Labrenzia sp. VG12: one gene and its partners. The protein of the gene in region 1 interacts with the protein of each later gene in a pairwise test. Links are inferred from orthologs where the notes say so. Each region holds a gene or a part of one and is shown in the gene's direction. Other genes may lie near its edges. The genes, in order: CHH27_RS06155, CHH27_RS18340 and CHH27_RS07045.

Region 1 (3,155 bases):
GCATCAATTGCCAAATCTGGCTGTGCTGGCTCCGATGTCCGGAGTTTCCGATCTGCCATTCCGCAGACTGGCGGCGCGATTTGGCGCCGGCATGGTCGTCAGCGAGATGGTCGCCAGCGAATCTTTTGTACGTGGTGATGCCGAAACGCAGATGCGTGCCGAGGCGCAGGGAAATGGCCTGCATGTGGTGCAGCTTGCAGGACGGGAAGCCCGCTGGATGGGGGAGGCTGCGAAGGTCATTGCCGATCTGGGCGCCGACGTCATCGACATCAACATGGGCTGTCCCGCCAAAAAAGTCACGTCCGGCTATTCCGGATCCGCGCTGATGCGCGATCTTGACCATGCCCTGACGTTGATCGAAGCCACGGTCGAAGCTGTCGATCTGCCGGTTACCCTCAAGATGCGCCTTGGTTGGGACGACAAGTCCATCAATGCTCCGGAGCTTGCACGCCGGGCTGAGACGGCAGGCATTCAGCTGATCACCGTGCATGGCCGCACCCGCTGTCAGTTCTACAAGGGCAGGGCGGATTGGCCGGCAATTGCGGCGGTCAAGGACGCCATTTCGGTGCCGCTGATCGCCAATGGCGACTGCAGGGGATTTGACGACGCGTTGACCATGCTCGAGCAGTCGGGAGCGGACGGCGTCATGATCGGACGCGGAGCCTATGGCCGGCCGTGGCTGCCGGGCCATGTCGGCCATTTTCTGGCAACGGGGGAGCGTCTTGCAGAACCTGTTGGTCGCGAGCTGGCCGATCTGGTGATCGAACATTACGAGGCGCTGTTGGGCCACTACGGTGAAGACGGCGGCTTGCGGATCGCGCGTAAACATCTCGGCTGGTATCTCGATATCGCCCAGTCAGCTGGGGAAGGCCATATCCCGACCGCTATTCGACAAACCCTGATGACCTCGAAGCAGCCGGCAGACGTGATCCGGCTGGTAAACGAGTGGTTCCCCATTACAAACGAACGGACTGCAGCTTGACGGATCTTGCGTCTCCTTCCGGCCGGACGGCCGCTCTTGCCAGCGACGGGCCCATCATTCTGGACGCGCTTCCTCATCCTGTGCTGCTGGTGGCGCCCGATGGCGTGATTGAATCGGCGAATATGGCAGCCGAGATTTTCATGCGCTCCAGTGTATCGGTGCTCCGCCGTCATCCGATCAGCGACTTTGTTCCCTTTGGCAGCCCGCTGCTGACCCTGATCGATCAGGTGCGCGAACGGGCTGCTCCGGTCAACGAGTACAAGGTTGATATTGGGTCTCCGCGCATCGGTGCCCCCAAGGTGGTTGATATCAATGCCGCGCCGGTGTCAGACCGGCCCGGCGCTGTTGTCCTGATGTTCCAGGAACGAACCATGGCGGAAAAAATTGACCGTCAGCTGACTTCCAGGGGCGCGGCGCGCACCGTCACGGGACTTGCGGCCATGCTGGCGCACGAGATCAAGAATCCGCTGTCGGGCATTCGCGGCGCCGCTCAGCTGATTGAACAGTCGGTGCCTGCCGAAGACCGGGCCTTGACGCGATTGATCATGGACGAGACCGACCGGATCGTGAAACTGGTTGACCGGATGGAAGTCTTCTCGGACGAGCGGCCTATCGAACGCGAACCGGTCAACATTCATATCGTTCTCGACCATGTGAAGCGGCTGGCCGATTCCGGTTTTGCGCGCGACAAGCGCATTGTCGAGGTCTATGACCCATCGCTGCCGGCCGTGTTTGCCAACAAGGATCAGCTGATCCAGGTCTTTCTGAATCTCATCAAGAATGCCTGCGAGGCAATCGGTGACGATCCTGACGGCGAGATCAAGGTGTCGACCGCATTCCGCCCCGGCGTGCGGCTGTCGGTGCCGGGCACCGATGACAAGGTCAGCTTGCCATTGGAGTTCTGCGTGCAGGACAACGGCCCCGGTGTGCCGGACGATCTTCTGCCGCATCTCTTCGAGCCATTCATCTCAACCAAGACCAACGGTTCCGGCCTCGGCCTGGCACTGGTTGCCAAGATCATAGGTGATCATGGCGGCGTCATTGAATGTGACAGCCAGCGCCACAAAACCGTTTTCCGGATCCTGATGCCTGCATTCACGGGTGAAGGGGAGGCGCTGCCGACCCCGTCCAGCAAGGGAACGATTTGACCATGCCAAGCGGCACGATTTTAGTTGCTGATGATGATGCGGCCATCCGCACGGTTCTCAATCAGGCCCTGTCCCGTGCCGGTTATACCGTCCGGCTGACGTCCAACGCCTCGACCCTGTGGCGGTGGGTGTCCTCCGGCGACGGCGACCTGGTGATTACGGACGTGGTGATGCCCGATGAAAACATTTTCGACGTGCTGCCGCGCATGAAGAAAATGCGGCCGGAACTGCCGGTTCTGGTGATGAGCGCGCAGAACACGTTCATGACCGCAATCAAGGCGTCTGAAAAAGGCGCATACGAGTATCTTCCAAAGCCCTTTGACCTGAAGGAACTGACCAGCATCGTCCAGCGGGCGCTGGAAGAGCCGAAGAGAAAACCCGCCGTCGACCTCGAAGACACAGGCGAGGGCATGCCTCTTGTCGGGCGGTCTCCCGCCATGCAGGAGATCTACCGGGTTCTGGCGCGGCTGATGCAGACCGATCTCACGGTCATGATCAATGGCGAGTCGGGAACGGGCAAGGAGCTCGTTGCCCGTGCCCTGCATGACTATGGCAAACGCCGCAACGGGCCATTTGTTGCCATCAACATGGCAGCCATTCCCCGGGACCTGATCGAGGCGGAGTTGTTCGGCCACGAGAAGGGCGCGTTTACCGGCGCACAGAACCGCAGCTCAGGCCGCTTCGAACAGGCCGACGGCGGAACGCTGTTTCTCGATGAAATCGGCGACATGCCGATGGAGGCGCAAACCCGTTTGCTGCGTGTTCTCCAGCAGGGGGAATACACGACGGTTGGTGGCCGCACGCCGATCAAGACCGATGTCCGGATCATAGCAGCGACGAACAAGGACCTCAGGCACCTGATCAACCAGGGCCTCTTCCGGGAAGATCTCTATTTCCGTCTGAATGTCGTACCGATCCGGTTGCCACCGCTGCGCGAGCGCGTTGAGGACATTCCGGATCTGGTCCGGCATTTCTTTACCCTGGTGGAAAAGGAAGGTCTTCCTGCCAAGCAGATCGACCAGGGC
Region 2 (2,915 bases), 2.6 Mb from region 1 along the record:
AAGAGCTGGTCGCGGCGTTTCAGGGTGCCATGGAAGACTTGAGGGCTGAAGGTTTCCTGGACGCCCAGATCCAGGAACATCAGGCCAATTGGCAGACACTTGCCTGCGGCGCCTTGACAGCGGGCAAATGACACACGACGTCAAAGCTCCTGGCAATGAAATTGGATCAGCTCGCATGAACGGCACGGCAATCACTCCCCTGGATGTCCTCGATTTCTGGTGGCAGGCAGGCGCTTCGAAATGGTTCGCCAAGGACGACAAGTTTGATGCACGCTGCAAGAAGACGTTTCTGGAGGCCATAGAGGCTGCCGCCTCCGGCGCGCTTGACCACTGGCTTGGCACCGCTGACGGGGCGTTGGCGCTGCTTCTGCTGCTCGATCAGATGCCGCGCAATGTCTATAGAGGGACGCCGAATGCGTTCATGGCGGATGGCAAGGCTGTCGAGGTTGCTGAAAAGGCGCTCGAGAAAGGCTTCGACAAGGCCTATCCGAAAGACGTCAGGGGCTTTTTCTACCTGCCATTCGAACATTCGGAAAACATGGCGCATCAGGAGCGGAGTGTGGATCTGTGCCGCCAGCTTGGCGACAGGGAGCTTTATCACTATGCGCTGATCCACATGGATGTGATCCGCCGCTTCGGCCGCTTTCCGCATCGCAACAGTTTCCTCGGCAGGCAGTCCACGCCGGAGGAAGAAGCCTATATGGAAAGCGGCGGCTTTTCGGCCTGACGCGCGGTTTCCCGGTCCCACCTGAGGGCGCGATGCGCCTGTCCAAAGGCTCGCTGCCTCGTTTTTGTGCGTACAAGTTCAGAGACTCTATTTTGCCTATTTTTTGACCAGAGACATATTGAGAGGTCAAAAAATAGGCAGAAAACCTGCCTGAAATCCGGTCAGGGCTGGTTCATCATTTCTTTGCTTTTTTGTTTTGTTGCGGTGCAAAACCGCGGGTTTCCGCCATCCATTCTCCCGAAAATCCAAGTTGGCACGGTCTTTGATTAGTAGAGGCCGACACCGGCCCGGACCCACAAGCGTGGGCAAGCCAAAGACCTGAGACGCTCCTTCCAGAGGGGGACACAAGCAGGCGCGCACTCCGGGGTGGTCGGCCAGCTTCTTCGACGGGAAGGGGCATCAAGCAAGGGGAATGGAACGAGCAATGAAAATAGTGATGGCCATCATCAAGCCGTTCAAGCTCGACGAAGTGCGGGATGCTTTGACCGGCATCGGCATTCAGGGTCTGACGGTGACGGAAGTGAAGGGCTATGGGCGCCAGAAGGGGCACACCGAGATCTACCGCGGCACCGAATATGCCGTCAGCTTCCTGCCGAAGCTGAAGATCGAAGTCGCTGTGGACGCTGCCTCCGTCGACAAGGTTGTCGAAGTGATTTCGGGTGCCGCCAAGACCGGCCAGATCGGAGACGGCAAGATCTTTGTCCACTCGATCGACCAGGTCGTGCGCATTCGCACCGGCGAAGCCGACGCCGAAGCTCTCTGATTTAGGTAAGGAAACGTATCATGAAAAAACTTGTCGCAATGGGCGCGACGTCGCTTGCCCTGCTGAGCCTTTCGGCTCTGCCGGTGCTGGCGCAGGATGCCGAGGCCGCTCCGGCCGTTTCTCCCGAAGTTGCTTACATCTTCAACACGCTGCTGTTCCTGATCGGCGGGTTCCTGGTGATGTGGATGGCGGCTGGTTTCGCCATGCTGGAAGCCGGACTTGTCCGTTCCAAGAACGTGTCGATGCAATGCCTGAAGAACATCTCGCTTTACTCGATCGCGGGTCTGATGTTCTGGATCACCGGTTACAACCTGATGTATTCCGGCGTTGACGGCGGCTTCATGGGGTCCTTTGGTCCTTATTCCTTCGACGCTGTCGGCGGCGATGCGCTCGACACCGGCTACTCCACGGCCTCCGACTGGTTCTTCCAGATGGTGTTCTGTGCGACCACCGCGTCCATCGTGTCGGGTACCCTGGCCGAGCGTATCAAGCTGTGGCCGTTCCTGATCTTCACCGTGGTTCTCACGGGTATTCTCTATCCGATCACCGGTTCCTGGGAATGGGGCGGCGGCTGGCTCAACGGCGAATTCGTCACCGGCATTGGCGGCGCTGAATTCTCCGACTTCGCGGGTTCCACGCTGGTGCACTCCGTCGGCGGCTGGGCAGCCCTGACCGGTGCGATCATCCTCGGTGCGCGTAAAGGCAAATACGGTGCAGACGGTTCCGTGCATCCGTTCCCGGGGTCTTCCATGCCGCTGGCAACGCTGGGTACCTTCATCCTGTGGCTCGGCTGGTTCGGCTTCAATGGTGCGTCCCAGCTTGCCATGGGCTCCATCGGTGACGTCTCCGACATCTCGCGCATCTTTGCCAACACAAACCTTGCCGCTGCTGCCGGTGTGGTGGTTGCCGTCCTGCTGACCCAGGTTCTCTACAAGAAGGTCGACGTGACCATGGCCCTGAACGGCGCGCTGGCCGGCCTGGTGGCCATCACGGCCGAGCCGCTGCAGCCGAGCGTCTGGGCTTCCGTCTTCATCGGCGGTGTCGGTGGCGCCATCGTGGTCTTCGCCGTGCCGATGCTCGACAAGTTCAAGATCGACGACGTTGTCGGTGCCATCCCGGTCCACCTGCTGGCAGGTATCTGGGGCACGCTGATCGTGCCGCTGACCAACTCCGATGCTTCCTACGTGTCGCAGCTGATCGGCATCATCTCCATCGGCCTGTTCACGACGGTCACCAGCGCAGTTGTCTGGTACGCCCTGAAAGCTTCCGTGGGCATCCGGGTCTCCGACGAGGAAGAGGCTCTCGGTCTCGACAAGGTCGAGGTCGGCGTCGAAGCCTACCCGGAATTCGGAACCGGTTCCCAGCGTCTCTGATCGGAGACGCGGACAAAAATCTCCCAGGCGGTCTATTGGCTCAGACCGCAAA
Region 3 (3,145 bases), 190 kb from region 1 along the record:
GAACAACATCTCGGGCGCCTCCGCGAAACTGGTAAGGGCGTCTGCATCCAGCACGGTCGCTCTGTCCGTCTTCAAAATCTCCAGGACCGAATGGCGCGTTCTTTCGCCAACGCCGTGAGCCGGACCGATCAGGGCAGCGTTAAGGCGCTTGTCCTCAAGAAAGCGGGGAATGGCCTCCGGACCTGCCAGCTTTTTCAGCATCACGGCCGTCAGGTGACAGGCATTGACCATCAGCGCATTGGGGGGCGACGCCAGAGTGACGAGCCCGGCGCCCGCTCTCAGCGCCGCTTCTGCGGCAAGACGAGCGGCGCCCGTCGCCGAAGGCGCCCCGCCAAACACCACGGCATGCCCCTTTGTGTATTTGTGATCCACGACCGATGGCACGGGGAAGGCATCCTGCCAAAGGTCTGGCGTGTTGGCGAAAGCGACCGGCCGGATCCCGTCCAGCACCTCGTCCCGAATGCCGATATCTGCCACTGTCAGCTTGCCGCAGAGCGCACGCCCGGGATAAAGCAGGTGCCCCGGCTTCGGCCTGAAAAAGGTAACGGTTTCCCGCGCGGCCACCGCAGTGCCGAGAGCGGCGCCGTCCGCGCCGTTGACGCCGGAGGGAAGATCAACGGCAACAACTGGTTTTCCGGCTTGATTGACGGCTGCAATCAAGTCCGCAATTGCACCAGACAGGGGTCTGTCGAGCCCGGCACCAAACAAAGCATCAACAACAACATCTGCTCTTGAGAGCGCGCGCGACAGATCGTCAGTGAGCGCCTCGCCCTGATGCGCTGGAGCATCTGGCAGGCCCATGCGTTGAAAAGCTGTCAGCGCGTCCCCCTTGAGCACGCTGGCCGGCTTCACAAGACGGACATCCACCTGAAAACCACGCGCTGACAGGCACCGGGCGGCAATGAAGCCGTCGCCGCCATTGTTGCCGGGCCCGCAGAGCAGCAGGATGTTGCCCCCGTCCGGTGCAAGATTTGCGGTGACCCGCGCGACGGCCTGCCCTGCCCGTTCCATGAGCACAATGCCCGGCACTCCGGCAGCAATCGTGCGCCGGTCGGCTTCGGCCATTTCGTCCGGTGTGAGCAAAGCCGCACGTTTCCAGGTCTTCGATGAGTTCATGTGACGGTTTCTCCTGCTCGAAGCTGCAAGGTGACCGTGATCGTCAAACTTGTCGAGTTTGGAAGATCTGATGCGCAAGTGACCACAAATTCTGCCTATTTTTTGTTCTGTTTGATTATATTTTATGCACCCCAAGGTGTCTGCGCGCCCATATGCATTGACCGGCCCGTGAGTTCTGCCACTTTTTGCGGCGGATTTCCCGGCTTCGCATTTTTTTCAACATCACGACCAACGGTTGGCACACATCGTGCTTTAAGAGGACAACGGTCCCTGCTGGGCTCGATGGGTCGCTTTGACCCATTGCACCTGGAAAAGGTCCTGCCGACAAATGGCCTTCATAGTGGAGAGAGACACAAGGTGATGAAAAAGATCGAGGCGATCATCAAACCCTTCAAACTGGACGAGGTCAAAGAGGCGCTGCAGGAGGTTGGTCTCCAGGGCATCACGGTGACCGAAGCCAAGGGGTTCGGCCGCCAGAAGGGCCACACGGAACTCTATCGCGGCGCAGAATATGTGGTCGATTTCCTGCCGAAGGTGAAAGTGGAAATCGTCCTGGGCGACGACATGGTCGAAAAGGCCGTCGAAGCCATCCGCTCCGCCGCACAGACCGGCCGGATCGGCGACGGCAAGATCTTTGTATCCAATATTGAAGAGGCGGTCCGCATCCGGACAGGCGAGTCCGGCATCGACGCCATCTGACCCACCAATCCGGCATCCGCCGGTAATCCTAATTCCGGTTCGAAAGCTCCAGAGCCAGATTTCGAGACGCTCTGTCGGACCGGAACGAAACCCAACCGTTCACACGAAAAATCAAAGGGATGGACATTATGACCACTGCCGCTGAAGTCCTGAAGGAGATTCAGGAAAAGGACGTGAAATTCGTCGATCTGCGCTTCACCGATCCGAAGGGCAAAATGCAGCACGTCACCATGGATGTTGCACTTGTCGACGAAGACATGTTCGCTGAAGGCGTTGCCTTCGACGGCTCGTCCATTGCAGGCTGGAAGGCCATCAACGAGTCCGACATGATGCTGATCCTGGATCCGGAATCCGCACACATGGATCCGTTCTTTGCCCAGTCCACCATGGCGATCTTCTGCGACGTCGTCGACCCGATCACCGGCGAAGGTTACAACCGTGACCCGCGCATGACTGCCAAAAAGGCAGAGGCCTACGTCAAGTCCGGCGGTTTCGGCGACACCATCTATGTCGGTCCGGAAGCCGAATTCTTCATGTTCGACGATGTCCGCTTCAACGCCGACCCGTACAACACCGGCTTTGTCCTGGACAGCTCCGAACTGCCGTCCAACATGGGTTCCGAGTATGAGACCGGCAACCTCGGCCACCGTCCGCGCACCAAGGGCGGCTACTTCCCGGTCCCGCCGGTCGACAGCGCACAGGACATCCGTTCCGAAATGCTGTCCGTCATGGGCGAAATGGGCGTTCCGACCGAAAAGCATCACCACGAAGTGGCTGCTGCCCAGCACGAACTCGGCATGAAATTCGACCATCTGACCCGCTGCGCCGACAACATGCAGGTCTACAAGTACGTCGTGCACCAGGTCGCTCATGCCTATGGCAAGACCTCGACCTTCATGCCGAAGCCGGTTTTCGGCGACAACGGTACCGGCATGCACTGCCACCTGTCGATCTGGAACAACGGCGAGCCGACCTTTGCCGGCAACCAGTATGCTGATCTCTCCGAGACCTGCCTCTACTTCATCGGCGGCATCCTGAAGCACGCCAAGGCCCTCAACGCCTTCACCAACCCGTCCACCAACTCCTACAAGCGTCTGGTGCCGGGCTACGAGGCTCCGGTTCTTCTGGCCTACTCCTCGCGCAACCGGTCGGCGTCCTGCCGTATTCCGTTCACCGCGTCGCCGAAAGCCAAGCGCGTTGAAGTGCGCTTCCCGGATCCGACCGCGAACCCGTACCTGTGCTTCTCCGCTCTCCTGATGGCCGGCCTCGACGGCATCAAGAACAAGATCCATCCGGGCGATGCCATGGACAAGAACCTCTACGACCTTCC

The links.
Region 2: the proteins of CHH27_RS06155 (region 1) and CHH27_RS18340 interact in binary tests that used the Escherichia coli proteins (3 or more experiments, as listed by UniProt). The link is inferred for Labrenzia sp. VG12 from one-to-one orthologs.
Region 3: the proteins of CHH27_RS06155 (region 1) and CHH27_RS07045 interact in binary tests that used the Escherichia coli proteins (3 or more experiments, as listed by UniProt). The link is inferred for Labrenzia sp. VG12 from one-to-one orthologs.

Annotation. Positions count from the first base shown.
Region 1 is NZ_CP022529.1:1,350,952-1,354,106, reverse strand. Bases 55-3,054 are described here. They hold CHH27_RS06155 (nitrogen regulation protein NR(II)), read left to right. Parts: upstream 55-978; coding sequence 979-2,130; downstream 2,131-3,054. Other genes in these bases: ntrC (nitrogen regulation protein NR(I)), read left to right, coding at 2,133-3,054; dusB (tRNA dihydrouridine synthase DusB), read left to right, coding at 55-982. Also shown: more of dusB, read left to right, coding at 1-54; more of ntrC, read left to right, coding at 3,055-3,155.
Region 2 is NZ_CP022529.1:3,959,350-3,962,264, reverse strand. The notes cover bases 61-2,820. They hold CHH27_RS18340 (P-II family nitrogen regulator), read left to right. Parts: upstream 61-1,151; coding sequence 1,152-1,490; downstream 1,491-2,820. Other genes in these bases: CHH27_RS18335 (ammonium transporter), read left to right, coding at 1,511-2,820; CHH27_RS18345 (DUF924 family protein), read left to right, coding at 176-727; CHH27_RS18350 (ABC transporter substrate-binding protein), read left to right, coding at 61-131. Outside these bases: more of CHH27_RS18350, read left to right, coding at 1-60; more of CHH27_RS18335, read left to right, coding at 2,821-2,863. UniProt on the Escherichia coli protein: Involved in the regulation of nitrogen metabolism. Regulates the activity of its targets by protein-protein interaction in response to the nitrogen status of the cell.
Region 3 is NZ_CP022529.1:1,537,110-1,540,254, forward strand. Bases 156-3,145 are described here. They hold CHH27_RS07045 (P-II family nitrogen regulator), read left to right. Parts: upstream 156-1,476; coding sequence 1,477-1,815; downstream 1,816-3,145. Other genes in these bases: CHH27_RS07040 (NAD(P)H-hydrate dehydratase), read right to left, coding at 156-1,116; glnA (type I glutamate--ammonia ligase), read left to right, coding at 1,944-3,145. In the rest of the region: more of CHH27_RS07040, read right to left, coding at 1-155. UniProt on the Escherichia coli protein: P-II indirectly controls the transcription of the glutamine synthetase gene (glnA). P-II prevents NR-II-catalyzed conversion of NR-I to NR-I-phosphate, the transcriptional activator of GlnA. When P-II is uridylylated to P-II-UMP, these events are reversed.